DNA from 3 places in the Bradyrhizobium sp. BLXBL-01 genome. Region 3 is predicted to be linked to each of the others. Evidence: predicted binding sites of a transcription regulator. Region 3 holds the regulator's gene; each other region holds the start of a gene.
What was found. Region 3 encodes PhoB, which activates phosphate uptake and scavenging genes when phosphate is short. Its sites were predicted from a motif close to TGTCATNNANCTGTCAT; they were not measured.
Positions count from the first base shown of each region.

Region 1: a site for PhoB is predicted at 3,387-3,403, ahead of phnC (phosphonate ABC transporter ATP-binding protein). Genes of this name have one in related genera too.
Region 2: a site for PhoB is predicted at 7,425-7,441, ahead of ACNJYA_RS13580 (UDP-2,3-diacylglucosamine diphosphatase). Genes of this name have one in related genera too.

Region 1 is NZ_CP182471.1:957,074-967,302, reverse strand. Features, by position in the region: gene phnE (phosphonate ABC transporter, permease protein PhnE) at 1-520, opposite strand, end outside; gene phnE (phosphonate ABC transporter, permease protein PhnE) at 517-1,401, opposite strand; gene phnD (phosphonate ABC transporter substrate-binding protein) at 1,475-2,410, opposite strand; gene phnC (phosphonate ABC transporter ATP-binding protein) at 2,477-3,286, opposite strand; gene ACNJYA_RS04485 (chloramphenicol acetyltransferase) at 3,462-4,133, shown strand; gene ACNJYA_RS04480 (alpha-D-ribose 1-methylphosphonate 5-triphosphate diphosphatase) at 4,130-5,323, shown strand; gene ACNJYA_RS04475 (DUF1045 domain-containing protein) at 5,342-6,040, shown strand; gene ACNJYA_RS04470 (hypothetical protein) at 6,170-6,757, opposite strand; gene ACNJYA_RS04465 (selenium-binding protein SBP56-related protein) at 6,841-8,241, opposite strand; gene ACNJYA_RS04460 (hypothetical protein) at 8,290-8,436, shown strand; gene ACNJYA_RS04455 (dihydrodipicolinate synthase family protein) at 8,673-9,611, opposite strand; gene ACNJYA_RS04450 (methyl-accepting chemotaxis protein) at 9,739-10,229, opposite strand, start outside.
Region 2 is NZ_CP182471.1:2,989,221-2,999,449, reverse strand. Features, by position in the region: gene ACNJYA_RS13610 (hypothetical protein) at 1-1,090, shown strand, start outside; gene ACNJYA_RS13605 (hypothetical protein) at 1,216-1,575, opposite strand; gene ACNJYA_RS13600 (RbsD/FucU family protein) at 1,707-2,150, opposite strand; gene ACNJYA_RS13595 (caspase family protein) at 2,317-4,137, shown strand; gene ACNJYA_RS13590 (threonine/serine dehydratase) at 4,406-5,389, opposite strand; gene ACNJYA_RS13585 (glycosyltransferase family 4 protein) at 5,546-6,589, opposite strand; gene ACNJYA_RS13580 (UDP-2,3-diacylglucosamine diphosphatase) at 6,589-7,401, opposite strand; gene thiD (bifunctional hydroxymethylpyrimidine kinase/phosphomethylpyrimidine kinase) at 7,646-8,446, opposite strand; gene ACNJYA_RS13570 (PAS domain S-box protein) at 8,765-10,229, shown strand, end outside.
Region 3 is NZ_CP182471.1:7,955,466-7,965,694, reverse strand. Features, by position in the region: gene pstA (phosphate ABC transporter permease PstA) at 1-549, shown strand, start outside; gene pstB (phosphate ABC transporter ATP-binding protein PstB) at 546-1,367, shown strand; gene phoU (phosphate signaling complex protein PhoU) at 1,379-2,095, shown strand; gene phoB (phosphate regulon transcriptional regulator PhoB) at 2,110-2,817, shown strand; gene ACNJYA_RS36875 (GcrA family cell cycle regulator) at 3,089-3,601, opposite strand; gene ACNJYA_RS36870 (aspartate aminotransferase family protein) at 4,062-5,270, shown strand; gene argF (ornithine carbamoyltransferase) at 5,270-6,205, shown strand; gene ACNJYA_RS36860 (Hsp33 family molecular chaperone) at 6,376-7,383, shown strand; gene apaG (Co2+/Mg2+ efflux protein ApaG) at 7,613-8,005, opposite strand; gene ACNJYA_RS36850 (OpgC domain-containing protein) at 8,202-9,443, shown strand; gene ACNJYA_RS36845 (SGNH/GDSL hydrolase family protein) at 9,443-10,213, shown strand; gene ACNJYA_RS36840 (SGNH/GDSL hydrolase family protein) at 10,226-10,229, shown strand, end outside.

The DNA.
Region 1 (10,229 bases), 1.2 Mb from region 3:
TCGCCTCCGAGAACAGCTTGCCGAAGGCGCCGAAATCCGACACCGCGATGGCGAGCACGCCGGCGAACGGGCCGAGGCCGACGACGTTGATCCACACCAGCGCCCAGATCAGGGTGTCGACGCCGCGGATCGAATCCAGGAAACGACGGACCGGGAAGCGCAGGATGTTCGACGGCACGATGTTGCGCGCGGCCAGCAAGCTCACCGGCAGCGCGAACACCGCTGCCAGCGTGGTGCCGAGCAGCGCGATCGAGAGCGTCTCCCCGAGCGCCTTCAGATAGACCGGCAGCGAGGAGCCGGGATCCGGCGGGATCATCATCAGGCTAATCCAGCCGAGCTGGCTAAGGCCGGCGAAGAAGCGCGACGGCGAGAAATCGAGATCGACGAGGCCGTAGATGAGAATCGCGAACGCCGCGACGATCATCGCGGGCGTCGCGAGCCGCGCCGAGGCCGGCCGATCGAACACATCGGGGTAGCGTGCACGCATCTCGCGCGTATCGACCTCCTGCGGCCTCGTCACGTCCGCGCCTCCTTGCCGAACAGGCGGCCGCGCAGCCAGCCGGTGGTGATGTCGATGATGAAGACCGTGACGATGATGGTGAGCAGGATGGCGCTGACGTCCGAATAGTAGAACTTGCGGATCGCGACGACGAGCTCCTGGCCGATGCCGCCGGCGCCGACGAAGCCCATGACGGAGGCTTCGCGGACATTGATCTCGAAGCGCAGTAGCGCGTAGCTGGCGTAGCCGGCGGTGACCTGCGGCACGATGGCGAAGCGCATGCAGGAGAGCCAGCTCGCCCCGGTCGAGCGGATGCCCTCGACCGGCTTCATGTCGGCATTCTCGACGATCTCCGAGAACAGTTTTCCGAGCGCGCCGGTGGAGTGGATCGCAATCGCCAGCACGCCCGCCATCGGCCCGAGCCCGAAGGCGATGACGAAGACCAGCGCGAAGACGATGCCGGGAACGGTGCGGGCGAATTCGAGCAGGCGCCGCACGGTAAAGCGCAGCCAGGGCGCGGGCGAGGTGTTCTCGGCCGCGAAGAAATTGAGGGCGAAGGCGAAGGTCGCGCCGATCAGCGTGCCGACATAGGAGATCAGCAGCGTCTCACCCAGCATCTTCAGCCATTTGCGCCAGCCCCAGAACCACTCGCCGACATCGGTCCAGACCCGCTGGCCGCTGTCGAGCGTGAGGATGCGGTCGAAATAGCTGACGAAGTTGCCGAAATAGGTGAACAGCGTGCGCAAATTCACTTCGGCGCCGATCGCGGCGAGAGCCAGCGCGGCGGCAAACACGCCCGCTCCCAACAGGAGACGTAGCCGCCTGCGTGAAACCGCCTGGCGATAGGCAGCGTTGAGCGCGGCGAGCTGCTGCTCGGGGAGGATCGAAACCGCTGTCGTCATGGGGTCGAAACAGGTCCCGTCAAAGAAAGAGCCGGGTCTTTGGGACCCGGCTCAGGTGCATCGTCCCGAAGACTCAGGACGCCTTCTTCTTACGCAGTGCGTCGACGAACTTGATCAGCTCGATCGTGCCATCCCAGTCCTTGGTGGTGGCGGGATGAAAGCCCTTCTTCTGGCCGTCGGAGAGACGGTCGAACGCGGCCTTGTCCTTGGCCGGCGCGTCGAAGAACGCCTTGGCAATGGCGGTCTTGGCGTCTTCCGGCAGGTCGGAATTGTAGGCATAGGGGCCGTTGATGATCGGCGCCGATTTGTGGATGATGCGGAAATCGTCCTTCTTCATCGCCGAGCCGTCGGCGTTCTTCAGCATCCCCTTGGTCAGCATCTGCGCCAGCGTGGAATCGTCGTCGCTGGTCCACTGGTTGGCAGCGACTTCGACCGTGCCCTGCGCCAGCGCCAGCATCGCGTTCTCGTGGCTGCCGGTGAAGACGACCTTGCCGAAATAGGCGTCGGCATCGTGGATGCCCATCTTGTCGAGCTCGAAGCGCGGCACGTTGTTGCCGGAGGTCGAGTTCGGGTCGACGAGGCCGAGGTTCTTGCCCTTCAGGTCGTCGATCTTCTTGTAGGCGCTGCTTGCCTTGACGAAGAACACGGAATAGTAGCCGGTCGAGCCGTCGGCGTTGATGTCGTTGGCGAAGGCCTCGGACTTGACGCCGGTCAGGCGGGCACGCGCGAACGCGGCCGAGCCGTAGCTGGCGATGTGGATATTGCCGGCGCGCTGGCCTTCGATCACCGCGGCATAGTCGTTGGCGATGCGCAGCGTGACCTTTACGCCGAGTTCTTTCGATAGATAAGTCATGAACGGTGCCCAGCGCTCGGTGACGCCCGACGCGTTCTCGGCCGGAACGACCGCAAAGGTCAGCTCGGGGTATTTGGCCTTCCAGTCGTCGGCCGAGGCGGAGGCGGTGAAAGCGAGCGCAGCGGCGCCGGCCAGGATTAATCTGCGAGTGATCATGATACCCTCTTCATCGGTTGGGGGTCGGTTGACGCAAACTGGCAATTGAACAGGTGCGATGCGGCTTTAGGCGGCCGCGGCGGTTCCGAGCGCCGGCACGCCCTCGGGCGCCGGGACAGGCAGGCCACCCACGACGTCGGCAGCTTCGAGATCGTACAGCTCGCGCGCGACGTGATCGGTCAGCGCGGACGGCGCGCCGTCGAATACCACGCGACCGGCGGCCATGCCGATCAGGCGGTCGCAGTAGGTGCGGGCGAGATCGAGCGAATGCAGGTTGCAGAGCACCGTGATGCCGAAATGCTTGTTGATGCGCAAAAGCGCATCCATCACGATCTTGGTGTTGCGCGGATCGAGCGATGCGATCGGCTCGTCGGCGAGGATGATGTCGGGCTGCTGCACCAGCGCGCGGGCGATCGCGACGCGCTGCTGCTGGCCGCCGGAGAGCTGGTCGGCGCGCTGGGCGGCGAGCGAAGCGATGTCGAACTGCTCGAGCGCCGACATCGCCAGCGCCTTGTCCTGCTCGGGCCAGGCCTGCGACAGCGAGCGCCAGGCGGGCATCGTGGCGAGACGACCCATCAGGACATTGGTGAGCACGTCGAGCCGACCGATCAGGTTGAACTGCTGGAAGATCATCGCCGAGCGGGCGCGCCACTGCCGCAGCTCCTTGCCGCGCAGCACGGTGACGTCGACGCCGTCGAACAGGATGCGTCCCCCGGTCGGCGTCACGAGGCGATTGATGGTCCGCAGCAATGTCGACTTGCCGGCGCCGGATCGCCCGATCACACCGACGAAGCCGCCGGGGGAAACTTGAAACGAAGCGTCGTCCACCGCGGCTTTCGCGCCGAAGCGACACGTCAGGCCTTCAACCACCAGCATACAGGGGCTCCAGAGTAGCTGGAGCCAACCGCTAACGCCCGTGCTTAACACTTGTGTGACACACGCGCTGCGATGCGGCGATCCTACGCACGTCATCCCCTGTCATCTCGTTGTCATGACATCGTCATCCAGCCGCTCGAAGAAAAACGCCCCGCCCTCGCACTTCGGATGCAACATGGCCGCCAAAGCTCTTTCGGTTCAGCCGACCGTCGATCCCTCGGCCAAGCTGCACGAGACCAGGCTCGGCGCCTATACCGAGGTCGGCGCCCGCACCATCCTGCATGAAGTGGCGATGGGCGATTACTCCTATGTCGTGAACGACGCGCAGATCACTTGCACCACCATCGGAAAATTCTGCTCGATCGCGGCGATGACCCGGATCAATCCCGGCAACCATCCGATGCATCGCGCCACGCAGGCGCACTTCACCTACCGCTCCAGCGCCTATTTCGAGGGTGAGAGCGACGATTCCGAGTTCTTCGACTGGCGGCGCCAGCATCACGTTCATATCGGCCATGACGTCTGGATCGGCCATGGCGCGATCGTGCTGCCGGGCCGCAACATCGGCACCGGCGCGGTGATCGCCGCCGGCGCGATCGTCACCAAGGACGTGCCGGCCTACACCATCGTCGCCGGCAACCCAGCCCGTATCGTACGGCGGCGGTTCTCGGAGGAGATCGCCGGACGCCTTGCAAAGCTTGCCTGGTGGGACTGGGATCACGACAAATTGCGCGCGGCGCTGCCCGATTTCCGCAAGCTCGGGATTGAAGATTTCCTCTCGACATACGAAGCACGGGCAAGCTCACTCGCCAATTCCCCTGCCAGCAAACGAAGCGCGGTCGCGTGACAGACATAATCATCGAAGGCGGCCGGGCCTTGATCGGCGCCGAGCTCGCCGAAACCTCTCTTCTCGTCTCCGGAACGGACATTGCAGCGATCGATGCCTCTCGCGGCCGGGCGCGGCTGGCGCTCGACGCGCGTGACCTGCTGGTGCTGCCCGGCATCGTCGATCTGCATGGCGATGCCTTCGAGCGGCAGATGATGCCGCGCGCCGGCGTCGACTTTCCGATCGACGTTGCGCTCGCCGACAGCGACCGCCAGGCGATCAGCAATGGCATCACCACCGTGTTTCACGCCACGACCTGCTCCTGGGAGCCGGGCCTGCGCAGCGCCGACAATGCGCGCGGCCTGATGGAGGCGATCGAGCGGCAGCGCCCGCAATTCGCCGCCGACACCCGCTTCCACCTGCGGCACGAGACCTACAATCTCGATGCCGAGGCCGAGATCGCACAATGGCTCAGCGAGGGCCGCGTCGACCTGTTCGCTTTCAATGATCACATGGACGGCACGGTCGCCGACATGGCCAAGCCGCGCAAGCGCAACCGCATGGTGGAGCGCACCGGGCTGTCGAGCGAGGATTTTGACAAGCTGGTCGAGCGTGTGGTCTCGCGCGCCGCCGAGGTGCCGGCTTCGGTATCACGGCTGGCCGCTTTTGCCCGCGCAGCCGAGGTGCGGATGCTCTCGCATGACGACGCGAGCCCAACGATGCGCCGGGACTTTCGCGAGCTCGGCGCCTTGATCGCGGAATTTCCGATCAACGAGGAAACGGCGCGGGCTGCGGCCAGCCACGGCGATGCCATCGTCTATGGCGCGCCGAACGTCGTGCGGGGCGGCAGCCACACCGGCTGGAGCAGGGCCTCCGACATGATCGCCAAAGGGCTCTGCTCGGTGCTGGCGTCGGACTATTACTATCCGGCGCAGCTGCTCGCCGCGTTCCGCCTGGCCGCCGATGGCGTGGTGCCGCTGGCTCAGGCCTGGGATCTGGTCTCCGCCGGCCCGGCGCGCGCAACCGGCCTCACCGATCGCGGCCTGCTCGCGGAGGGACGCCGCGCTGACATTCTCCTCGTCGACGACAGCCTGGAGCTGCGGCCGCGGCTGATCGCGGTGATCTCAGGCGGCAAGCTCGTGCATCTCACCGACGCGACGCGGCTGCTCACCACGGCAGCAACGTCGCGCGAGGCTATCGTTGCGGCATGAATTGGTTATGCTGAGGTAATGACAGGTTTCCCCCGCTACGCGATCTATTTTGCCGCCGGCAGCGACAGCGCCCTCTCCCGCTTCGGCGCGGAGCTGCTCGGCTATGACGCCTATACCGGAGACGAGCTGCCGTTTCCGCGACAAGCGCTGCATGTCGCGCCGGACTGGCGCGAGGTCAGCGCCGATCCCCGCAAATACGGCTTTCACGCCACGCTGAAGGCACCGATGGCGCTGTCGCCTGGCAAGACCGAAGCCGATCTGAAGGCTGCCTGCGCGGCCTTCGCCGCCGAGGCGCGGCCGCATCCCGTGATCTCGCCAATTGTGGATTCCATCAGCGGCTTCATTGCTGTTATTCCGGCCGCGCCGGTCGAAGCTCTGCAGCAGCTTGCCGCCGATTGCGTTCGCGAGTTCGACCCGTTTCGCGCCGCGCTGACGGCGGAAGATCGCGTCCGGCGCAAGCCGGAGAAGCTCAGCGAGCGGCAGCGGGACTATCTCGACCGCTGGGGCTATCCCTACGTGATGGAAGAATTCCGCTTCCACATGACGCTGACGGGGCGCCTGGATGCGGAACGGCGCGGGCCGATCCTGCAGATGCTGCGGGAGCATTTTGCGGCGCTGCAGCTCGACGCGCTGACGGTCGACCGCATCGCGCTGTTCAAGCAGCATGATGCCAAGGCAAGATTTCGCATCACCGGCGAGTGGGCTCTGGCAAGATAGTTCACCACGTCCTCCGTCATTGCGAGGAGCGAAGCGACGAAGCAATCCGGACTGTTTCCAGAGGGAAAATCTGGATTGCTTCGCTTCGCTCGCAATGACGTTTGAAAGACATACTCAACCAAATTAGCGCTAGCTCGCAAGATTGAAAGCGAGCGCCACCGCGCCAACCACAACGAGGCTGGTCGCCCAGACTGCATCCAGGTTGAACCAGCTTCGCGAGACGAACCTCAATCCCAGATGGCGGTAGACCAGCCACGCCAGACATCCGCCGGCGCCGACCATGGCGGCAACGTGCACCAGGGACACCAGCACCGCCATCCCGAGATTTGCCTTCATCAGCGCGCCCGCCGCCTCATGGCCGGCATCGAGATCGAAGGCCTTGCAGAGCCCGAGATAGATCGGCACGAGCATCAGGGCGGCGCCGTGAGCGATGGCGACGGCAAATGACCAGAGCGCCAACTGCGTCGGCGGAATTCGTGCCAGCGTGCGCGGATGACGCCGGTCGATCAGCCGATAGACGCCAAAGCCGATGACGAGAAGGCTCGCACCGATCTGGATCGGACGCTGCCACGCGGCCAGCACGAGCAGGAAGGCGAACGGCAGCAACACGAGAAGTGTTGCCAGCAGATGCCCGGCCGCCAGAGCCCATAATGCACGGAAGAGCGCGCGCGGGCTCTTGTCCATGAGCCCGGCCGAAACGGCGAGCGGCCATCCCATTCCCGGATTGACCCCGTGGTAGAGGCCGCTCGCAACAAGCGCGAGCCACAGCCAGCCAAGGGCCGGGCTCGCATGCGTCCCATCTAGACCGACGGGTAGCAAAAGGAGTCCGTCGAACAGTCGCCGCCCTCGAGCCTGATCTGGTGCGCACGATATCCGTCGGGGAAACTCACGAAATAGTTCTTGTCGAGCTCGAGGCCACCGTTGCGACCGACATTGGCCATGACTTCCACGCCCGGAACCCCGTCGGGATAGAACTGGTCGTCCCAGGTGGAATAGAGCGAATTGGTCCAGTACACGCGCCGGCCGTCGCGGCTGATCTCGACCATCTGCGGACCTGCCGCAAAGGCCTTGCCGTTCGGATGGGGCGTGCGCCGCGCGATACCGCCGATGTGGACTGAGCCCGCAAGCTTCGGCTTTCTGGGATCGCTGACGTCGTACTGGCGCATTTCACCCGTGCCCCAGCACGAGACATAGAGAAACCGGTCGTCCATCGACAGGTCGATGTCCGTCACCAGCGGCGGCACGGCGCCAAATCCCTGCAGCAGCGGCGGCAGCTTCTCCTTGGGCGCGGGTTCAGGAGGAATCGTCGCCGTCTTCTCGGCATGGAATTTTCCATCCTCGCGCCACCAGGTCCAGATCGATGCTTCGAGGTTGGTGGTGTCGACCACCACGCCGACGAACCCGTACTCGCGAACCGGATCGTGCGCCGGCCGCACCTCCAGCGCCATCTGATGATTGGCGCCGAGGTCGATGGTCTGGACGTTGCGGCGGGCGCGAAGGTCCCAGAAGTGGAGACGATGGCCATATTTGTTCGCAAGCAGATCTTCCGGGACGATCCCGTTCTCGAACTGCGGCGGCAACGCCCATTCGCTCGTCACCATGTAGTCGCGCGGCAGATTCCACCAGAAATCATAATGCAGCGTCTGCGGGCCACGGTCGATCTCCCATCGTCCAAGGACCTCGAACGTCTCGCAATCCATGATGAAGACGCCCGGAGGTCCGTTGGTGCCGTCCTTGCCGCCGCCGCCCAGCGTGCTCACGTAAATGCCGTCCGGCCCGCAATGGATCGTGTGCGGCCGTGAGTAGCCGGTCTTCCTGAAGACCTCCTCTGGTTCGATGATCTTGTGGATCTTGGCTTGGGTCGGATCGGGCTTGGTATCGATGACGTAGATCCGCGACGAACGCAGCCCTGGGATGATGAGATAGCGCCGCTCGATGAAGGCGTGTCCGGCGAGCGGCGACAGAGCGGAGGAGCAGGCATTCCAGCCGAAGTGATGAAACTCATCGCCCTTGTTGGGCATCGTGACGGTATGGACGATCTGGCTATAGGTCGGCGATCCCGGCTTGACGTCGATGACCGCGAGAGCGTCCGGCTTTGAGAAATCCGGACTGAGCAGCAAGGTGTAAGCAAAGTTCTCCGCAGGCGCTTCCATCGCAAGCTTGGGCGATGCGTGAAAGGTGGGATCCGGCCTCATCGTCATGGCACTGCCTCCCTGTTCTGTCGGTTTGCACCAACCTGGCTCGGGATCGTGGCAAAAGAAGAGCTGTTGCGCGATGTCTTGTTGCGCGATGCCTGGGATTCTCCGCAGGGCCGGTTGGCGGGCGTACAATATGCCATCGCCGGGCCGGCGGAAACTGGCGGAATTGCGTTAATTCGACGCCTTCAGGCGAAATGAGCGCCCCCGTCATTGCGAGGAGCGAAGCGAAGCAATCCAGACTGTCTCCGCGGAAACAGTCTGGATTGCTTCGTCGCTTCGCTCCTCGCAATGACGGGGAGAGACCTATTTCCCCCAGCGCAGCCTTCGTAGGGTGGGCAAAGGCGCGCTTGCGCCGTGCCCACCAACTTTCGCGATGGCAACAGGTGGTGGGCACGCTTCGCTTTGCCCACCCCACGGCCGCGGGGTATGTGGCTCTACTTCCCCCACCTGAGCGCCAGTGCGTCGCGCTCCTTGGCCAGTTCCAGCAGACCCGCCCGCGTTGCCGGATGCAGCGGCTGCAGCGGATGGCGCACCGCCTCCGACTTGATCACGCCGCCGGCCTGCATCATGGCCTTGCAGGCGATCAGGCCGCATTGGCGGTTCTCGTAGTTGATCAGCGGCAGCCAGCGCTCGTAGGCGGCCTTCGCCTTCTCGCGATCGCCGGCGAAATAGGGATCGATGATCTGGCGGATGCCGTCGGGATAACCGCCGCCGGTCATGGCGCCGGTGGCGCCGGCGTCGAGATCGGCGAGCAGCGTGATTGCCTCCTCGCCGTCCCAGGGACCTTCGATGTCCTTGCCGCCCGCCTCGATCAGGCTGCGGAGTTTCGAGGCCGCGCCCGGCACCTCGATCTTGAAATAGCGGATGTTGGCAAACTCGCGCGACAGCCGCGCCAGCAACTCGACCGACAGCGGCGTGCCGGCCACCGGCGCGTCCTGGATCATGATCGGGATATTGATCGCCCCGGAGAGCACCTTGAAGAATTCGACGATGCCTTTCTCGGGGACGCGGAAGGTCGCGCCGTGATAGGGCGGCATCACCATCACCATGGCGGCGCCGGCCGCCTCGGCCTGTTTGCTGCGCGCCGCGCACACGGCCGAGCTGAAATGCGTGGTGGTGACGATCACGGGAACCCGGCCGGCCACATGCTCCAGCACCGTGTGCATCACCGTCTCGCGCTCGACATCGGTAAGCACGAACTGCTCGGAGAAATTGGCGAGGATGCAAATGCCGTGCGAGCCGGCATCGATCATGAAGTCGATGCAACGGCGCTGGCCCTCGAGGTCGAGCTCGCCGCGCTCGTCGAAGATGGTGGGCGCGACCGGGAACACGCCGCGATAAGGGCGTTGGGCCTTGTGTGGGGTGACCGGCATCGAACTCTCCATCCCTGATGTGTCTTGCGTCTGTCGCTGCGCTCGCGGGAGCGAGGCGGCACAGATGTACCCGCAGTGCCGGGCTGCGGCAATGCCCGCGCGACGCCCGATGGAAAGAGTACGAAAATCAGGCGCTCTTCACGGCGCCCAGGAAGCCCTCGACGGCGACGCGAAGACGATCGGCATCCGCCGACATCTTCTTGACGGACTCCGACAGCACGGTCCCGGCATTGCCGGTCTCCTGGTTGAGCCTGGCGACGCTGCCGATCGTGTCGGTGACCTCGCGGGTGCCCTGGGCCGCCTGCTGGAAGTTGCGCGAGATTTCCGTCGTCGCCGCGCGCTGCTCTTCGACCGCGGCGGCAATCGCCGTCATCTTCTCGTCGATGCCACCGATGGCCCCGCCAATCGACCGGATCGCGGCGACCGCCTGGCCGGTCGCGCCCTGGATCTCCTCGACCTGGCGCGAGATCTCTTCCGTCGCGGTCGCGGTTTGCGTCGCGAGGCTCTTGACCTCGCCCGCGACCACGGCGAAGCCGCGGCCGGCCTCGCCCGCGCGCGCGGCCTCGATGGTGGCGTTCAATGCCAGCAGATTGGTCTGGGCGGCGATCGCGTTGATCA
Region 2 (10,229 bases), 3.3 Mb from region 3:
GCGCGGGGTGCGCATCATCAAGGAGATCTCCTGGCGCTGGCGCGAGATCGGCGCCGACGGGCGAATCTGCGACCTCATTGATTCGCAGCTGGCCTCGATCGAGGCCGCCTGCGGGCAGATCTCGACCCTCGATCCCCGCGTCGAGCTCAAGGCCGCGTTCGATTTGTTGAAGGATCGGGTCGAGCAGCTCGACGGCGGCGCATCGCCGCAGGCGGCTCCGGCTCCGGCGCAGGAGGTGCCGTCATCCGCTGCGGAAGCCTCGCCCGTCGAGGCGGCGCCGGCGGCGATGGCCGGCGAAGCAGTGGCTTTTACGGAGACGCGCGAAGAGATCGCCGCAGCTCCGGAAGCCGAGGCGGCGGCTGTCGAAGCAACGGCCGTCGCTGAGACCTCCGTCATCGCCGAGCAGGCCATGGACGCGGCTGCTGCACAGGAGATCGCGGCCGACAGCCAGATACCTGCTGAAAGCGCGGTGCTCGAAAACGTCGCGCCTGATGATGCCGAACTCGAAGCCGTCGCGTTTGAAGAGCCGGCCGCTGAGCCCGAGGCATTGACGGAAGCAAGCGAGGAGTTCTCGCTCGATGCCGCCGCCGAGGCCGAGGACGAAGCCATTCTCGAAGCCATCGCGCTGGAGATGGCCGCGCCCGATCCTGAGTTCGATGAGATCATCGAGCCGGTCGAGATGGCCGCCGCAACACCGGAGCCGGTGCCCTCGGATGTCGCAGCGCCCATTGCCACCGCGCATCCGCAGCCGGTCGCCGAGCCGGTCGTCGCAGCCGTCGCCGAAGAGCCCGCCGCGGACGCGCCGATCGCGCTGGACTCGCTCGCGCGCCTCACCGACGCCATCGCGGAAGCCGCCGCCGAAGTGATGGAGCAGCAGGCGCCGGCCATGGCGGCAGCAGCATCGTTCGCCGCAGCACCGGCCGCAACGCTGCCGATGCCTTCGCCCCTGCCTGCGTCCATGCCCGAAGCCTCGCTCGGCGCCACCATCCTCGCCAGCGGCATCCTGCAAAAGCCGCGCGCACCAGCCAACGACCCGCTCGCCCCCATCCGCCGCATGACCCAGGCCGAGAAGATCGCGTTCTTTTCGTAAGCGACGACGCGCACTCCCCACGCCGTCATTGCGAGCGCAGCGAAGCAATCCAGAGTGTCTCCGCGGCGGCAGTCTGGATTGCTTCGCTGCGCTCGCAATGACGCGTAGGCGCAGTCAGCGCCTCATCACCCGCAATTCCACACCGCCCCGATCGGCGTGCGCGTCCAGCACGGGCCAAAGCTGCCGCCATTGTAGCGACCGCCGTTGAACCCGGGGCGGCCGAAATAGTGCCACTCGCCGTCCCAGCGATAATATTGCGGAACCGGGTCGATGTACCAATGGCGACGTTCAGTCCGCGCGAGGCGCCGCATGGCGTCTTTCTGCTTGTAGAGCGGGATGCTGTTGCTGAGCGGCTGCCGATAGCCCGGCAGAAACCCATAGCCCTTCCAGACCGGCTTGGGACGCTTTTGCACGGGCTCGGCGGACGCGACAGCGGGCAGCAACGACAGGATGACAGCAACGAAGAGACACAGAAGGCGAGACATGGATCGACGATAGACGCTCGCCTGGCGGAAGACCATTCAAATTCGAGTGCTGGCAGATGGTCGCGTGGGAGCATCGCACATGATGTCGCATCCGCTTCGATCACGCGGTGCGTCGATCGAACGCAGCCGCGCTAACCGATCACGCCCTTGCGGATCAGGAAGCAGCCATAGCCCCTGCTGTCACCGACCTGCACGACGCCAAAGCCTGCCGCCGCCGCGCGATAAAAATCCGGACGGGAGAGCTTGCCGGGTGCAACGGCGCGGCCAACAGCGCGCTCGATCTCGGCGAGCACGGCGCGCTGCACCTCGGGCACGCGGTCGGGATCGTCGACCGGCATCATCACACGCACCGGATCGGGATCGAAATCGTCGAGCGGATAGACCGACATGATGGCGCGGACGGCGACCTCCATCGTCATGCCCGGCAATTGGATCAAGCGTTGCGACGAGGTGCTCTGCGCGATGCGGGTGGCCGGGTGATTGGCATCGACGAAAACGAGGTCGTCGCCGTGGCCCATGGAGGCGAGCAGCCAGAGCAGGTCTGGCGTCAGGATCGGATCGATCGATTTCAGCATGTGACGGCGGTTCCTCCCAATTGATCGCTAACCATAACAGGTTCCGAGCGTGATTCAGATCACGGAGGCCGCCATGGTGACAGGGATCACGGACCGCAGGGCTCGAACGCGGCCAAGCTTGCGCGCAACCAATCTCGCATCGAGATGAGTGCCAAAGGAGCACGCCATGTTCCGCCTAAAGCCCTTTTTCATGACAGCGAGCCTGTTGGGAAGCCTGTTCGGCTTCGCCTGCGGGCCCGTTTCCGCGCAGGTCGCCCCGGTGCAGCCTGCCCCCACCGCGCTGCAAGGCCCGGAGCAGCGGGTGGCGCTGGTGATCGGCAATGCGAACTACAAGAACGCGCCGCAGCTTGCGAATCCCGACGATGACGCCCAGTCGATGGCGCAGTTCCTGAACTCCGCCGGGTTCGAAGTGGTCGCAGCGACCGACCTGACCCAGAACGACATGCTCCGCGTCGTCCAGGACTTTTCCGCCAAGGTCGCCTCGCGCGGTCCGAACACGGTGGCAATGGTCTATTACGCCGGTCACGGTGTGCAGCTCGCCGGCGAGAACTATCTCGTTCCGGTCGATGCCAAGGTCTCCAACCCCACCGAGCTCGTCAACAATTCGGTGCGCCTCGTCGACGTGATGTCGACGCTGGAGACGATCCCGAGCCGCATGCGCATCGTCATCCTCGATGCCTGCCGCAACAACCCGTTCCCTGAAGTCAACGACGCCGGCCGCGGCTTGGCAATCGTCGATGCGCCGAACGGTTCGATCGTCGGCTACTCGACCGCGCCGGGCACTGAGGCGCTCGACGGCACCAATGGTCACAGCCCCTACACGCAGGCGTTCCTGAACGTCGCGCGCGAGCCCAACGTGCCGATTGAGCAGCTGTTCAAGCGCGTGCGCCTGCAGGTCAACCAGACCACCAGCGGCGCGCAGATCCCCTGGGAGAGCTCGTCGCTGACGAGCGACTTTACGTTCTTCGGCGACACTGCGATTGCCGCCAACCGCGCGCCGGTGAATACGCCGGTCGTGCAGATGGCCTCCAATTTGCCGAGCCGCTCGACGCGCCAGGCCTATGACTACGTCGTGTCCGAGGGCCGTCCGGAATATTATCAGGAGTTCATCCAGATGTATCCGCACGACCCGCTGTGCGACCACATCCGCTGGCTGCTCACGAACCTGCTGATCTCGCAGGCCTGGCACAAGGCGGTGCTCGCCAACTCCCCGCTTGCCTACAAGAGCTTCTATGACAGCTACGGCAACAGCCCCTATGCGCAGGTCGCGCTGAAGCTGCAGGCGCAGCCGAAGCAGATCCCCTTGATGCAGGCGACCAAGTTCCTGGCGCCGCAGAACTTTGCCCCGACGATCAAGATCGGCAATCTCGGCCAGCCCAAATACATGCCGCTGATGCAGCAGGGCAATGGCGTGCAGGTGAACGGCAATCTGCCGGTCGTGCAGAAGCCGGTCGACGGCAACGTCGTCGGCAAGCTCGGCAATGGCGGCCAGATCGTCACCCTGCCTGCGGGCAACAACCAGCCGAACCCGCAGAACGGCACGCCGTCGCAGACCCCGAGCAAGATCGTCACCCTGCCCGCACCGACCCACACGACCAATGGCAAGGTCGGCATCGGCAAGATCGTGACCCTGCCTGCGATCAACAATCCGCAGAACGGCGGCAACAATGCCGGCACGACCAACGGCTCGTCTGGCAAGACCGTAAACGTGCCGGTGAATCCCGGCACGAAGATCGACGTGAAGCCGGTCAACCTTCAGACGCAGAACCAGCCGATCCGCGTCAACAACGGCAACACCGGCATCGTGAAGCCCAACACTATCCCCGTGAACAAGGTGCAGGTGCGGACCAACGTGCAGACCAACCGTCCGCAGCTCAACACGATGCCGAACCGCATGGTCAGCAGCAACAACAACTTCCGGCAGTCGATGAACCAGGCGCCGAGCATGAATAATGGCGGCAACCGTCGCGGCGGCTTCATGCACTGATTGCGCAGGAAGTCGGTCTGCTCCCTCCCCCGCTTGCGGGGGAGGGCTGGGGAGAGGGTCTCACCACAACGGGACAATCCCCAAGAGGAAGAAGCCCTCACCCGGCACTGCGTGCCGACCTCTCCCGCAAGCGGGAGAGGTTGCACTGAGCAAGCGGAAAGTTCGATCCTCAAGATCGACAGAAACACAGAAGGGGCAGAGCGGCGACGCTCTGCCCCTTCTTCATATTAGTTCCTCTCATTCCGGGATGGCCGTGAGAAGGAGACGACTAGGCCACCAGCTCGGCGAACAGATCCGCGTCGACATTGCCGCCGGACAGCACGATCACCACGTTCTTCCCCGTGACGTCCAGGCGTCCGGCGAGCAGCGCGGCAAGACCCACCGCGCCGCCGGGCTCCACCACGAGCTTCAGCTCGCGATAGGCGAAGGCGACGGCCGCGCCGACTTCGGCATCCGACGCCGTCACGCCGCGCGCGAGCAGCTTGCTGTTGATCGCAAACGTCATCTCGCCCGGCATCAGCGCCATCAGCGCATCGCAGATGGTGCGGCCAGCCGGCGGATGCGGCTCGCGATGGCCGGCGGTCAGGGAGATGCCGTGGTCGTCGAAGGCCTCAGGCTCGGCGACCACGATCTCGGCTTGCGGATAGCGCGCCTTCACGGCCGTGGCGACGCCCGCGATCAGGCCGCCGCCGGAGGCCGGCGCCACCACGATGTCGGGGCTGAGGCCGAGCGTTGCCATGTCCTCGGCAATCTCGCGGCCGGCGGTGCCCTGCCCTGCGATCACGAAGGGATCGTCGTAGGGTTTGACCAGCGTCGCGCCGCGCTTCTCGGCGATGCCGCGCGAGATCGCCTCGCGGTCGTCCTTGTCGCGGTCGTACAGCACAACTTCGGCGCCGTAGGATTTGGTGCGCTCGCGCTTCGACATCGGGGCATCCGCCGGCATCACGATGGTCGCCTGCATGTCGAGGATTTTTGCCGCCGCCGCCACGCCCTGCGCGTGGTTGCCGGAGGAGAACGCGACGACCCCGCCGGCGCGCTTGTCCTGCGGGATCGAGAACACCTTGTTGAAGGCACCGCGGAACTTGAACGAGCCGGTGCGCTGGAGCATCTCCGGCTTCAGAAACACCTTGGCACCGACGCGCTCGTTGAGCACGGGGAAGGACAACAGCGGGGTGCGGATGGCGTAAGGCGCGATCACGCGCGCCGCGGCGTCGATGTCGGCAGGGCCGACCGGAAGGAGCTGTTCGGTCATGGCGGAATGTTATCGCGGCCGATCGGGCCCGGGCAAGACACCTCCGCGCGATGATTTCCCCATAGCGTTGTAGGCGAAGTGGCTACCGGTTCGCGTGAAGAAAACGCGTCAAAACAAGAATCTAGAGCCATTTCGATCCATCGAATCGAGATGGCTCTAGGCGACCTGGCGCCCCTGTTCCGCGCCGGCCCTGCCGGGCAGCACCGCCCCGACCGCCAAAATGCTGTCGATGAAGACCCGCGCCGAGGCTTCCCAAGTGTAATTGGCGGCAAACGCGACGCAATCCTGCCGGGAGATGTCGAGCGCGGCGAAGCAGGCGCTGCGCAGGTCGTGATCGAGCGCGCCGACCGGCGCATCGCCGATCACGTCGCGGGGTCCCTTCACGGGGAAAGCCGCGACTGGCAGACCACTCGCCAGCGCCTCCAGCAGGACCAGGCCGAAGGTGTCGGTCTTGCTCGGGAACACGAACACGTCGGCGGCCGCGTAGATATCCGCCAGTTCCTCACCGTGCTTCTCGCCGAGGAAGATCGCATCGGGATAGGCCTCTTCCAGCGAGGCGCGCGCCGGGCCGTCGCCGACGACCACCTTGGTGCCGGGCAGGTCGAGCTCCAGGAACGCCTCGAGGTTCTTCTCCACGGCCACCCGGCCGACCGACAGGAATACGGGGGCCGGCAGGCAGAGATCGATGACGCGGGGGTGGAACAGGCCAGTGTCGACGCCGCGCGGCCACAGCACGACATTGTCGAAGCCGCGCTCGGTCAGTTCGCGCGCGAGCGCCGGCGTCGCCGCCATCACGGCGCGGCTGGGGCTGTGGAATCGCCGCAGAGCCCGCCAGATCAGCGAGCCAGGGACTGGCACGCGGGCGCGGACATATTCGGGGAAACGGGTGTGGAAGCTGGTCGTGAACGGCAGCTTGCGCTGACGGCAATAGCGGCGAACCATCAGGCCGATCGGCCCTTCGGTCGCGATGTGGATGCTGTCGGGCCGCGCCTCCTCGATCAGCCTTGCGATCCGGGCCGGGCGCGGCATGGCGAGGCGCACGTCGCGATAGCTCGGCATGGCGAAGGTGCGGAACGATTGTGGCGTCAGGAACGTGAACTCGACGCCGAGCTCTTTGGCGGCGTCAGCGAGCTTGGTCAGCGTCCGAACCACACCGTTGACTTGCGGGTGCCAGGCATCGGTCGCAACCAGGATGCGCATCAGGCCGCCCTTGCCGCGACCTGTGGCACCTGCGCCGGCTTCTGCAACTGATCCGCCCAGGTGATGATCTCGAAATGGCCGTCGTCGTGCTCGACGAGGGCCGTGCAGCTCTCCACCCAGTCGCCGCAATTCATGTAGCGGATGCCGGCCTCGTCGCGGATCACGGCGTAGTGGATGTGGCCGCAGATCACGCCGTCGGCCTCGTGGCGCCGTGCCTCGGCGGCGAGCGCCTGCTCGAACGCGCCGATATAGTTGACGGCGTTCTTGACCTTCTGCTTGGCCCATTGCGACAGCGACCAATAGGGCACGCCGAACAGGCGGCGAAAGAAGTTGACGAAGCGATTCATCTGGATCGCGAAGTCGTAGGCCTTGTCGCCGAGATGGGCGAGCCAGCGCGCGTTCTGCACCACGAGATCGAAGATGTCGCCGTGAATGACGAGATAGCGCTTGCCGTCGACGCCGGTGTGAACCGTGTTCTCGACCACGTCGATGCCGCCGAAATGCGTGCCGTAATAGTTGCGCAGGAACTCGTCGTGATTGCCGGGAATGTAGATGACCTTGGCGCCCTTGCGCGCCTTGCGCAAAAGCTTCTGGACGAGGTCGTTATGCGATTGCGGCCAGTGCCAGCTCGATTTCAGCGCCCAGCCGTCGACGATGTCGCCGACGAGATAGATCGTGTCGGCATCATGGTAGCGCAGGAAGTCGAGCAGAAGATCGGCTTGAGAACCGCGGGCTCCGAGATGGACGTCGGAGATGAACAACGTGCGAAAGCGCCGCTCCGGGCTCTCGTCACTCACATCGTAACTTCCCATGCGCCAGCCTGTAACAATGTCCCGTGACAGGGGGATGACCGATTGAACCCTCGAGGCACCTTGAAATACGAATCACGCCTTGCCTCGCCCTCCCCGCGAATATCAGTCGCATGCGACAATCAGGCGACATGGCGCCGCAGGGGGCTCTGGAGATCAGATCCCGGCCGGAAGCCACGAGATAGGTGTGCTCCCTCCCCCGCTTGCGGGGAGGGCTGGGGAGAGGGTGTTTCCCCGGCAGCCCGCCTCAGTAGAACTTGTGGAAATGATGAATCGGTCCGTGGCCGTGGCCGACGCTGAAGCGGTCGGCGGCGGCGATCGCGGCACTGATCCAGGCCTTGGCGTTGCGCACGGCGGCCTCGAGGTCCTCGCCCTTGGCCAGCCCCGCCGCGATGGCGGAGGACAGCGAGCAGCCGGTGCCATGGGTGTTGCGGGTGGCCACGCGCGGCGCGGCGAGCGCGATCGTGGTCCCGGCAGTGACGAGATAGTCGGTGCTCTCGGCACCCTCTCCGTGCCCGCCCTTGATCAGGACGGCGCGGCAGCCCAGCGCCAGCAGGCGGCGTCCCTGGCTTTCGATCTCGGCCTCGCTCGCCGCCACCGGCTCATCGAGCAGGGCCGCGGCCTCCGGCAGGTTCGGCGTGATCACGGCGGCCAGCCGCATCAGCCTGGTGCGCAAGGCGTCGACGGCTTCAGCGGCGAGCAGGCGATCGCCGGAGGTCGCCACCATGACGGGATCGAGCACGACGTGCCGCGGTGCCCAGCGCGACAGCGCGGCCGCGATGGCGTCGATGCTGGCGGCCTGGGCCACCATGCCGATCTTCACCGCGCCGATGTCGAGGTCGGAGAACACCGCGTCGATCTGCTCGGTGACGAACCCGGCCGGCACCGCGTGAATGCCGGTCACGCCGCGCGTGTTCTGCGCCGTCAGCGCCGTGATCACGGAGGCGCCGTAGACGCCGAGCGCGGCAAAGGTCTTCAGGTCCGCCTGGATGCCGGCGCCGCCGCTCGAATCGGAACCGGCGATGGTGAGTGCGACCGGGGTCGTCATCGCGGGGGACATGTGCTTGAGGACGCCGCCATGGCCTGTCCTAGCGCGACCGCGGAACGCCAGCAAGCGCGCCGAATCGCCGCCGAGCGTGATTCGCGAATCAATTGCGCGCCTTGCGAATCAGTCGGACGCGGCGCGGTCAAAGGCCCGCAATGATGCGGGCTTGAAAATGCAACGGCGCCGGACCCTTGGTATAGTCGTGTACCTTAGCGTGCTTCGCCGATGACGAGGTACGTCAGGTGGTGGAACCGTCCAGCGACCCGATGTTGCAGGCCGCCCCGGCCCGCAAGCCATCTGAAAGACTCTTGGGGTGGAACGATGTGGGCCTTCTTCGAACGTCTCCTCGACTCGTCCATGCTGTCGCCGCACGGCATCTGCCTGTTGTGGGAGCCTGAGCTGATCTGGCTTCACGTCGTTTCCGACGCCTGCATTGCCGCCGCCTATTTCTCGATCCCGTTCGCCCTCGCCATCCTCGTCACCAAGCGGCGCGACCTCAAGTTCGGCTGGGTCTTCTGGGCGTTCGCGATCTTCATCATGGCCTGCGGCCTGACTCACGTGCTGTCGATCTACACGCTCTGGGTTCCGATCTACGGCATCGAGGGCATGGTCAAGGCCGCCACCGCGGTCGCCTCGGTCTTCACCGCCGCCGCACTCTGGCCGTTGCTGCCGAAGATCCTGACGATCCCCTCGCCGTTCGAGCTGCAACAGGTCCAGGCCGCGCTCGAGGAGGAGGAAATCAAGAGCCGCGACGCCGCGCTGCTGCTGCAGCAGGTCCGCGACGCCCAGCGCGCGATGCGCGAGAGCGTGGCGCGCCTCACCGCGATCGTCGAGACCGCCGTCGACGGCGTCATCCTGTTCGATGCGCAGGACCGCATCCTGCTGTTCAATCCGGCCTGCGAGCGCTTGTTCGGCTACCGCGCCGACGAGGTGATGAACCGCAACGTCGGCATGCTGATGCCCGAGGCGGATGCGGCGCGGCATTTCGCGATAGGCGGCGAGGCCATCGGCCTGCGCAAGGACGGCACGACATTTGCGATGGATCTCTCGGTCGGCCAGGCGCGGCAGGACGGCGAATTGATCTTCGTCGGCATCGTCCACGACCTCACCGCGCGCAAGCTGACCGAGCAGCAGCTCCAGCAGGCGCAGAAGATGGAGATGGTCGGCCAGCTCTCCGGCGGCATCGCGCACGACTTCAACAATCTGCTCACCGTCATCATCGGCAATGCCGAGCACCTGAGCGAGCAGCTCAAGGCGAGGCCGGACCTCAAGCGCTTTGCCGAGGACATCTGCCAATCGGGCGAACAGGGCGCCGAGCTGACGCAGCGCCTGCTCGCCTTCAGCCGCCGCCAATTGCTGCGGCCCCAGACGATCGATTGCCGCAGCCTGCTCGATTCCATGTTCAAGCTGCTCAAGCGCACCTTGCGCGAAGACATCGAGATCAGGACGAGCTCCGGGCCCGGCACGGTCCTGGCCTTTGCCGACCGCGCCCAGCTCGAATCCGCCGTGCTGAATCTTGCGCTCAATGCGCAGGATGCCATGCCATCGGGAGGCCACCTCACGCTGGCCACTGAGCTGGTCACGATCGACGACGATCGCGCCCTTCACCCGGAGGTCGCGCCCGGCAGCTACGCCCTGATCTCGGTCACCGATGACGGCGAAGGCATGACGCCCGAGATCACCGCACGCGCGTTCGAGCCGTTCTTCACCACCAAGGAGGTCGGCAAGGGTTCGGGCCTCGGCCTCAGCATGGTCTATGGCTTTGCCAAGCAATCGGGCGGCCATG
Region 3 (10,229 bases):
GACAAGCTGACCTCGGTGATCCGTTTCATCAACGACATTCTCCTGTCGGCGCCCTCGATCATCATCGGCCTGTTCATCTACGGGGCGGTGGTGGTGCCGATGCGCGGCTTCTCGGCGATCGCGGGCAGCCTCGCGCTCGCCGTCATCGTGATCCCGGTCGTCGTGCGCACCACGGAGGACATGCTGCTGCTGGTGCCGAATCCGCTGCGCGAGGCGGCCTCTGCGCTCGGCCTGCCGCGCTCGCTGGTGATCAAGCGCATCGCCTATCGTGCCGCGCGTTCCGGCCTCATCACCGGCGTGCTGCTGGCGACCGCCCGCGTCGCGGGCGAGACCGCACCGCTGTTGTTCACGGCGCTGTCGAACCAGTTCTTCAGCCTCGGCCTGAACAAGACGATGGCGAACCTACCTGTCACCATCAACAACTTCGTGCAGAGCCCCTACGAATATTGGAAGCAACTCGCCTGGAGCGGCGCGCTGCTCATCACCCTGACCGTGCTTGCCCTGAACATTGGCGCGCGCATCCTTGGCGCCGAGAGGACTGCAAAATGAGTGAAATGTCTGTTTCCGTCAGCGCGCCGACCGTTCATCCCGGCTCGCAGCCGCTGCCCGAGGCGCCCGCCAAGGTCACCGCGCGCAACCTGAATTTCTACTACGGTGAGCACCACGCGCTGAAGAACATCAATCTGACGCTCGGCACCAACCGCGTCACGGCGTTCATCGGCCCGTCGGGCTGCGGCAAGTCCACCCTGCTGCGCATCTTCAACCGGATGTACGACCTCTATCCGGGCCAGCGCGCCACCGGCCAGCTGCTGCTCGACCAGACCAACATCCTCGACGCCAAGCTGGACCTCAACCTGTTGCGGGCCCGGGTCGGCATGGTGTTCCAGAAGCCGACGCCGTTCCCGATGACGATCTACGAGAACATCGCCTTCGGCATTCGTCTGTACGAGAAGATCTCGAAGTCCGAGATGGACGGCCGCGTCGAGAAGGCGCTGCGCGGCGGCGCGCTGTGGAACGAGGTCAAGGACAAGCTCAATGCCTCCGGCCTGTCGCTCTCCGGCGGCCAGCAGCAGCGCCTCTGCATCGCCCGCACCGTCGCGGTGCGGCCCGAGGTGATCCTGTTCGACGAGCCTTGCTCGGCGCTCGACCCGATCTCGACCGCCAAGGTCGAGGAGCTGATCCAGGAATTGTCCGAGAACTACACGATCGCGATCGTCACCCACAACATGCAGCAGGCGGCGCGCGTCTCCGACAAGACCGCCTTCATGTATCTCGGCGAGCTGATCGAGTTCGACGACACCAGCAAGATCTTCACGTCGCCGAGCGATCGGCGCACGCAGGATTACATCACCGGCCGGTTCGGCTGAGGAGACGGAATATGGGTTCTGAACATACCGTAAAGGCCTTCGACAGCGACCTTCAGGAGCTCACTCGCCTGGTCGCCGAGATGGGCGGCATCGCCGAGCGCATGATCGTCGATTCCGTCGACGCGCTGATCCGCCGCGACGTGGCACTCGGCCAGCGCGTCGTCACCACCGACGCCGATCTCGACGCGCTGCAGAAGCGCATCGAGGAGCGTGCCGTGCTCACCATCGCCCGCCGCCAGCCGATGGCCGTCGACCTGCGCGAGATCGTCGGCGCCATGCGCGTTGCGACCGATCTCGAGCGCATCGGCGATCTTGCCAAGAACATGGGCAAGCGCGTCGCGGCGCTGGAGACGGACTTCCATCCGCTCAAGCTGTTCCGCGGCCTGGAGCACATGACCGACCTCGTGCAGCAGCAGGTCAAGAGCGTGCTCGACGCCTATGCCGCGCACGATTTGCCGGCGGCGATGGCGGTGTGGAAGGGCGACGAGGAAGTCGACGCCATCTGCACCTCGCTGTTCCGCGAGCTCCTCACCTACATGATGGAGGATCCGCGCAACATCTCGTTCTGCATCCACCTGATGTTCTGTGCCAAGAACATCGAGCGGATCGGCGACCACGCCACCAACATCGCCGAGACCGTGTTCTACATGATCGAGGGCCAGGCGATCACCGACAAGCGGCCGAAGGGCGACATGACGACCTTCGCCACGACGGTGCCGAATACCTAAGGAGCGACGACAACATGGGCGCACGCATTATGGTGGTAGAGGACGAGGAAGCTCTCACCGAGCTTCTCCGCTACAACCTCGAAGGCGACGGCTATGACGTCGAGACGGTGATGCGCGGCGACGACGCCGACACCCGCCTCAAGGAGCACATTCCCGATCTGATCGTGCTCGACTGGATGCTGCCGGGCCTGTCGGGCATCGAGCTGTGCCGGCGGCTTCGGACCCGTCCCGAGACCAAGCAGCTGCCGATCATCATGCTCACTGCGCGCGGCGAGGAGAGCGAGCGGGTACGGGGCCTCGCAACCGGCGCCGACGATTACATCGTCAAGCCGTTCTCGGTGCCGGAGCTGCTCGCGCGCGTGAAGGGTCTGCTCAGGCGCGCCAGCCCCGAGCGGCTCGCCACCGTGCTCGCCTATGGCGACATCGAGCTCGACCGCGACAAGCGCCGCGTGGCGCGCTCGGGCCGGCCGATCGATCTCGGCCCGACCGAATATCGCCTATTGGAGTTCTTCCTGGAGCATCCCGGCCGCGTGTTCTCGCGCGAGCAGCTGCTCGATAGCGTCTGGGGCCGCGACATCTATATCGATGAGCGTACCGTCGACGTCCATATCGGCCGCCTGCGCAAGCTGCTCAATCTCGGCCGCGAGCAGGACCCGATCCGCACCGTCCGCGGCGCCGGCTACGCGCTGGATGATCGCTTCGCGAAGGCCGAGCAGACGTAAGATCTGCGAGCTGTTGGTGTGGTGAGCTGCGGCTACACCCTCAACCGTCATCCCGGGGCGCGCCCAGCGCGAGCCCGGGATCTCAGCGCGAGCGCTTGCGCTCGTCGCGATCAACCACAGGACGTGGTTTGACGATGACTCGGAGTGACCATCTCGCGCAACGATCGCGCCCTGTGGTTATGGATCCCCGCCTTCGCGGGGATGGCACCGAGTGAGTTCAGCCGTCATCGTGTGACGGCTGCCGTATGTGCAGCCAACTAATTCCGCAAGCTCAGCGCGTGCTCGGCTTCGCCGGTGCGCGACGGCGGTCCGCTGCGGGCTGATAGGCCACGCGCGAATGCTGGGCGCAATAGGGCAGGCCCGAGAGCGCCTTGCCGCCGCAGAAGAAGAAATCCGGGCTCGATGGATCGCCGACCGGCCAGTGGCACGTCGCCTCGTTCAATTCCAGCAGCGACAGGCGCTGGCTCATCGGCACCACGTTGTCGTAGGTAACCGGCTCGGCTTCCACCTCGACCTCGAAGGCCTGCGCCAGCGCGGTGTTGCCGCGCGCAACGGGTCGCGTCACCCGCATCATGTGCTGCGCGGGCCGTGCCTTGCGCGGCCGCGGCGCTGCCGATGAAGGGCTCTTGGCGCGGCCGGACAGGCCGAGCCGGTGCACCTTGCCGATCACGGCATTGCGGGTCACATTGCCGAGCTCCGCCGCGATCTGGCTGGCCGAAAGTCCGGCCTCCCAGAGCTTCTTCAGCTGCTCGACGCGATCATCGGACCAGGTCAAAACCGTCATTGCACCCTTTCCCTCGCAGCGCGCCTGCCATCCTGGAGCCTTCGCCGCGATTGCCTAAAGCCTTGAAAAACCCGTGCCGCCAGAATCCCTTAAGGCTCGCCGGGCGCGCTCAAGACGCCCGAACGTTTACGCCGGTACATGAGGACTTTTGGGATCAGAACTGCTGCACGAGATGTCGTATCTGACAGTCCAAACGCTACAATATGGCGTGACTCCCGCGCAAGAGTCCGCCGACTCGCTTCCACATGTTCCGTGGTGAAAAACCCGCAAAATCGGCACCGCAAGACTACGGATTCAGCGTTTCGCGAGGCTTTCCGGGCGGCATTGACACCCGTCTTTCCAGGCATAAGATAGTGCCACGTGCCGCCCTTAAAAGGCGGCACGTTTCGTTTTCCGGGGCCGGTCAATGGTGCGTTGCGCAATGCGTGCCTCACACCGTCCGCAACATTCAAGTGACGTCATGACTAACAGCGCCGCGCCGCATTTGCTCCCCGTCTTCGCCAGGGCCGACCTCGGTTTCGAGCGCGGCGAAGGCTGCTGGCTGATCGCGACCAATGGTGATCGCTATCTCGATTTCACCTCGGGCGTGGCGGTGAATGCGCTCGGCCACGTTCATCCCGCGCTGGTCAAGGCGTTGCAGGAGCAGGCGACGAAGCTCTGGCACATGTCGAACCTGTTCCAGAGCCCCGATGGCGAGAAGCTCGCAAGCCGCCTCTGCAATGAGAGCTTCGCGGACTTCGTGTTCTTCTGCAATTCCGGCGCCGAGGCGCTGGAAGGTGTGGTCAAGCTCGTCCGCCATCATCACTTCTCCAAGGGCCATCCGGAGCGTTATCGCATCATCACCTTCGAAGGCGCCTTCCATGGCCGCACGCTGGCGACGCTGGCTGCGACGGGATCTGCGAAATATCTCGAGGGCTTCGGTCCGCCGATGGACGGCTTCGATCAGGTGCCGCACGGTGACCTCGACGCCGTGAAGAAGGCGATCGGCCCGCACACCGCCGGCATTCTCATCGAGCCGATCCAGGGCGAGGGTGGCGTTCGTGCTGCGCCTCCCGCCTTCCTGAAGGCGCTGCGCGAGCTCTGCAACGAGCGCGGCCTGTTGCTCGCCTTCGACGAGGTGCAGACCGGCATGGGCCGCACCGGCGAGCTCTTTGCCTACAAGCGCACCGGCGTCACACCGGACGTGATGTCGCTCGCCAAGGCGCTCGGCGGCGGCTTCCCGATCGGCGCGGTGCTGGCGACCGCGGATGCGGCCGCCGGCATGGGGCCCGGCTCGCACGGCTCCACCTTCGGCGGCAATCCGCTCGCGATCTCGGCTGCCAACGCCGTGCTCGACGTCATGCTCAAGCCCGGCTTCTTCGACCACGTGCAGAAGATGTCGCTGCTGCTCAAGCAGAAGCTCGCCTCCGTGATCGATCGTCATCCCGATGTCGTCAGCGAGGTGCGCGGCGAGGGCCTCCTGATCGGCATCAAGGCCGTGGTGCCCTCGGGCGATCTCGTCGCGGCGCTGCGCGCCGAAAAGCTGCTCACCGTCGGGGCCGGCGACAATGTCGTGCGCTTCCTGCCGCCCTTGATCGTCACCGAAGCGGAAATCGAGGACAGCGTCGGCCGGCTCGAACGCGCCTGCACGGCGATCTCCTCCAGTCAGACCAAGCGGGCGGCAAGCTGATGAGCACGACGCCCAACAAAGCTCCAAAGCACTTCCTGGACATCAACGAGCTGCCGCTGTCGGAGCTCAAGAGCATGCTCGCCGCCTCTTCCGCCATGAAGGCGAAGCAGAAGGCGCAGCAGCCGGTCAGGCCGCTCGAAGGCAAGACGCTGGCGATGATCTTCGAGCGTCCCTCCACCCGCACCCGCGTCTCGTTCGACGTCGGCATGCGCCAGCTCGGCGGCGAGGCGATCATGCTCACCGGCGCCGAGATGCAGCTCGGCCGCGGCGAGACCATCGCCGACACCGCGCGGGTGCTGTCGCGCTATGTCGACGCCATCATGATCCGCATCCTCAATCACGATGCGCTGCTGGAGCTTGCGGCCAACGCCACCGTGCCCGTCATCAACGGCCTGACCCGGCGTTCGCATCCCTGCCAGGTGATGGCCGACCTCATGACCTATGAGGAGCATCGCGGCCCGATCGAGGGCAAGACGGTGGCCTGGACCGGCGACGACAACAACGTGCTGGCGTCCTGGGCCCATGCCGCCGAGCGCTTCAAATTCCAGCTCAACGTCGCAACGCCGCCGGAGCTCGCACCGAAAAAGGTCATGCGGGACTGGATCAAGGCGACGGGCGCGCCGATCGTGCTCGGTACCGATCCCGAGGCCGCGGTGCGCGGCGCCGATTGCGTCGTCACCGACACCTGGGTGTCGATGGGCGACAAGGAGGGCGAGCACCGTCACAACGTGCTCAAGCCCTACCAGGTCAATGCCAAGCTGATGTCGCTGGCCAAGGCGGATGCATTGTTCATGCACTGCCTGCCGGCCCATCGCGGCGAGGAGGTCACGGATGAAGTGATCGACGGCCCGCAATCGGTCGTGTTCGATGAGGCCGAAAACCGCCTGCACGCGCAGAAGGGAATTCTGGCCTGGTGCTTCGACGCGGTGAAGTAGCCTTTCTGAAGCCCGGATGGAGCGCAGCGAAATCCGGGGTTCTCAGCGTGCGGAACGATCTCCCCGGATTACGCTGCGCTCCATCCCGGCTACGCGGCCCGTCGTTCTGAGGACGACGGAATGCGGCCGTTCCCCTTCCATTTCCGCCCACCGACCCCAGATAATGCGCCATGGTTTTCCAATCTCCTGACATGAATACCGGGCCTGAAGGCCCGGTTCGCGCGCCATCATCGGTTCCGGTCGATGACGCCGTGCTGCCTTACGAGGTCGACGCGCTCGACGTGCGCGGGCGCCTGGTGCGGCTTGGCCCTGCGCTCGACGACATCCTCACCAAGCACGATTATCCCGCGCCGGTCGGCAAGCTGCTCGGCGAGGCCATCGTGCTGACCACGCTGCTCGGCTCGGCGCTGAAATTCGAGGGCCGCTTCATTCTTCAGGCCCAGACCGATGGCCCGGTGTCGTTCCTGGTGGTCGACTACAAGGCCCCGGACCGTCTGCGCGCCTATGCGCGGTTTGATGCCTCGCGCTTGGGCACGGCAAAAGATTCCGGCACGCTGCTCGGTCGCGGCCATCTCGCCATGACCATCGACCAGGGCCCCGACATGAGCCGCTACCAGGGCCTGGTTGCGCTCGATGGCGGCAGCCTGGAAGATGCTGCTCATGAATATTTCCTGCGCTCCGAGCAGATCCCGACGCGTGTGCGACTCGCGGTCGGCGAGGAGTGGCGCTCGAGCGACGGCGGCAAGCATCGCTGGCGCGCCGGCGGCATGCTGATGCAGTTTCTGCCGAAGGCGCCGGAGCGCGCGCGGCAGGCGGACTTGCATCCCGGCGATGCTCCCGACGGCACCGAGGTGCACAGCGTCACCGAGGACGATGCCTGGGTCGAGGCGCGCTCGCTGATCGAAACCGTCGAAGACGTCGAGCTGATCGATCCCGAGCTCTCCGGCGAGCGGCTGCTCTACCGCCTCTTCCACGAGCGCGGCGTGCGCGTGTTCAATCCGCAGGTGCTCGAGGCGCGGTGCTCCTGCTCGCGCGATGCGGTCGCCGCGATGCTCAAGAGCTTCTCGCCCGACGACCGCGCCGCCATGGTCAAGGACGACAAGGTCGTCGTCACCTGCGAGTTCTGCTCGTCGGTGTACCAGTTCACGCCGCACGAGGCGGGCGCGGAGGACGCGTAGCGTCGCCTTCGTCATTGCGAGCGCAGCGAAGCAATCCAGAGTCTTTCCGCGGTGGCAGTCTGGATTGCTTCGCTGCGCTCGCAATGACGAGGCTGGAGAGGCTATTCGCCAAGCGCTCGGACATCGTAGGGGTTAGCGTAGCGTAACCCACCTCTTCTGGTTCTGCGGATACAAACAATGGTGGGTTACGCCTTCGGCTAACCCACCCTACGGCACCGAAGTCCGCCCCCTAGTTCAACACCCGCTTGTTGTCCGGGCTGTCGAGCGAAAACGTGGGCACGTCGATCTCGAAGCGCTCGCCGGTTTCGCTGACCATCTGGTAGCGGCCGGTCATGAAGCCGGAGGCGGTCGAAAGCGGCACGCCGGAGGTGTATTCGAAGCGCTCGCCGGGGGCGAGGATCGGCTGCTCGCCGACCACGCCCTCGCCCTTCACCTCCTGCTGGCGGCCGGAGGCATCGGTGATGATCCAGTGCCGCGTCTTGAGCTGCACGGTCTCCTCGCCCGAATTGGTGATGACGATGGTGTAGGACCAGAAGTAGCGCGAGCGGTCGGCCGACGATTGCTCCGGAACAAAGTTCGGCTCGACGGTCACTTCGATCTGGCGGGTCACGGCGCGGTACATGGCTGCCATCATACCGAAATCCGCCCCGGGAACCAAACCCCTACGGGCGGCCTTGGCGACATCGTCCCGCCAGAATTGGAGGAAAAGCACACCACCGAGGGAGACACCCTTATGTGATCCGGGCGCTTTGCGAGACGACAGCCGGACCATTACACTGCTTCAACGTCGCGATTTGCGGAACGGTTTCCAGGCCCCGATGACCATTGCCGACCGAGTGACGGGATCGACCATCGCAGGAACCGCGGGCGCCAAGCCGCGCGCCGCTGCGCCGGCCATCACGCTGCCTGCCATCGGCGAGCGCGAGCTCCGGCTCGATCTGTTCCGCGGACTCGCGCTATGGCTGATCTTCATCGACCATCTGCCGCCCAGTCTGCTGACCTGGTTCACGATCCGCAATTACGGCCTCAGCGACGCCACCGAGATCTTCATCTTCATCTCCGGCTACACCGCTGCCTTCGTCTATGGCCGGGCCATGCTGGAGAGCGGCGTTCTCATCGCCACCGCGCGCATCCTGCGCCGGGTCTGGCAGATCTACGTCGCCCACGTCTTCCTGTTCACGATCTTTCTCGCCGAGATCTCCTATGTGGCGACCAGGTTCGAGAACCCGCTCTACACCGAAGAGATGGGCATCATGGACTTCCTCAAGCAGCCCGACGTCACCATCGTGCAGGCGCTGCTGCTGCGCTTCCGTCCCGTCAACATGGACGTGCTGCCGCTCTACATCGTGCTGATGCTGGCCCTGCCTCTGATCCTGTGGTCGATGAAATGGCGGCCGGACGTCACGCTCGGGCTTTCGGTCGTGCTCTACGCGGTGACCTGGGAGTACGATCTCTATCTCTCGGCTTATCCGAACGGCTTCTGGGCCTTCAATCCCTTCGCCTGGCAATTGCTGTTCGTGTTCGGTGCATGGTGCGCGCTCGGAGGTGCGCGTCGCATGTCGCGCATCCTGGCCTCGCCCGTGACGATGTGGATCTCGATCGCCTATCTCGTCGCGGCGTTCTACGTGACGCTGACCTGGTACGTGCCGCAGCTGTCCCAGTTCATGCCGAAGCGGATCGAGCAGTGGATGTATCCGATCGACAAGACCGACCTCGACGTGCTGCGCTTCACGCATTTCCTGGCGCTGGCCGCGCTCACCGTGCGTTTCCTGCCCCGGGATTGGCCGGGCTTGAAATCGCGCTGGCTGCGACCATTGATTCTATGTGGCCAGCATTCGCTCGAGATCTTCTGCCTCGGCGTCTTCCTGGCCTTTGCCGGCCATTTCGTCCTCGCCGAAGTCTCCGGCGGGCCGGCCATGCATGCGTTGATTAGCCTCTCCGGAATCCTGATCATGTGGGGGGTTGCCTGGGTCATTTCGTGGTACAAGCGTGTGGCTGACAAGAGCGGTGCGAAAACCAAAAACGCCGTCGGCAACGCCGATCTGGCGGGAGGGGGCTGATGAAGGCGAAGGTTCTCCTGAGCCTGATCCTGCTATGCGGTAGCCTCGCCGCGCCCACGGCGCGCGCGGGCGATGCCGCGTCCCCCGTGCCTGCGGCCTGCGAATTGCCGTCCTATCTGCTGACCAGCGAAAGCCAGCTGCCCAAGGTCGCCGAGGCGGTCAAGGCCGGCAAGCCGCTCGATATCCTGGTCATCGGCAGCCGCTCGACCACGATTCCCTCCTCGGAGGGCAGCTCCTATCCGGCGCGCATGGAGGCGATCCTCAAGGAGAAGCTGCCGCCGTCCGAGGTCGTGCACGTCTCCGTAGAAATACAGAGCAAGAAGACGGCAGAGGAGACCGCGTCCAGCTTCGTTAAGCTGATGGAAGCAAAAACGCCTACTTTGGTCATCTGGCAGACCGGGACCGTGGATGCTATCCGATCCATCGATCCCGACGAATTTCGTGGCGCGGTGACCGACGGGGTTGTTGCGCTGCAAAAGGCAGGGGCTGACGTCGTCTTGATGAATTTGCAATACAGCCCGCGCACCGAGACCATGATCTCGGCGCAGCCTTTTCTCGACAATATGCGCGTCGTTGCGCAGGAGCACGACATTCCGCTGTTCGATCGTTTCGCGATCATGCGGCAGTGGAATGAGCAGGGCCAGTTCGACCTGTTCAGCCCGTCCCGCGGGCCTGAGCTGGCGAAGCAGGTCCATGATTGCCTGGGCCGGGCGTTGGCACAGTTCGTGATTGACGCTGCTCACCTGGAGCCGGCCCAGCAGCAAAATTGAGGTCTAGCGTTAATGA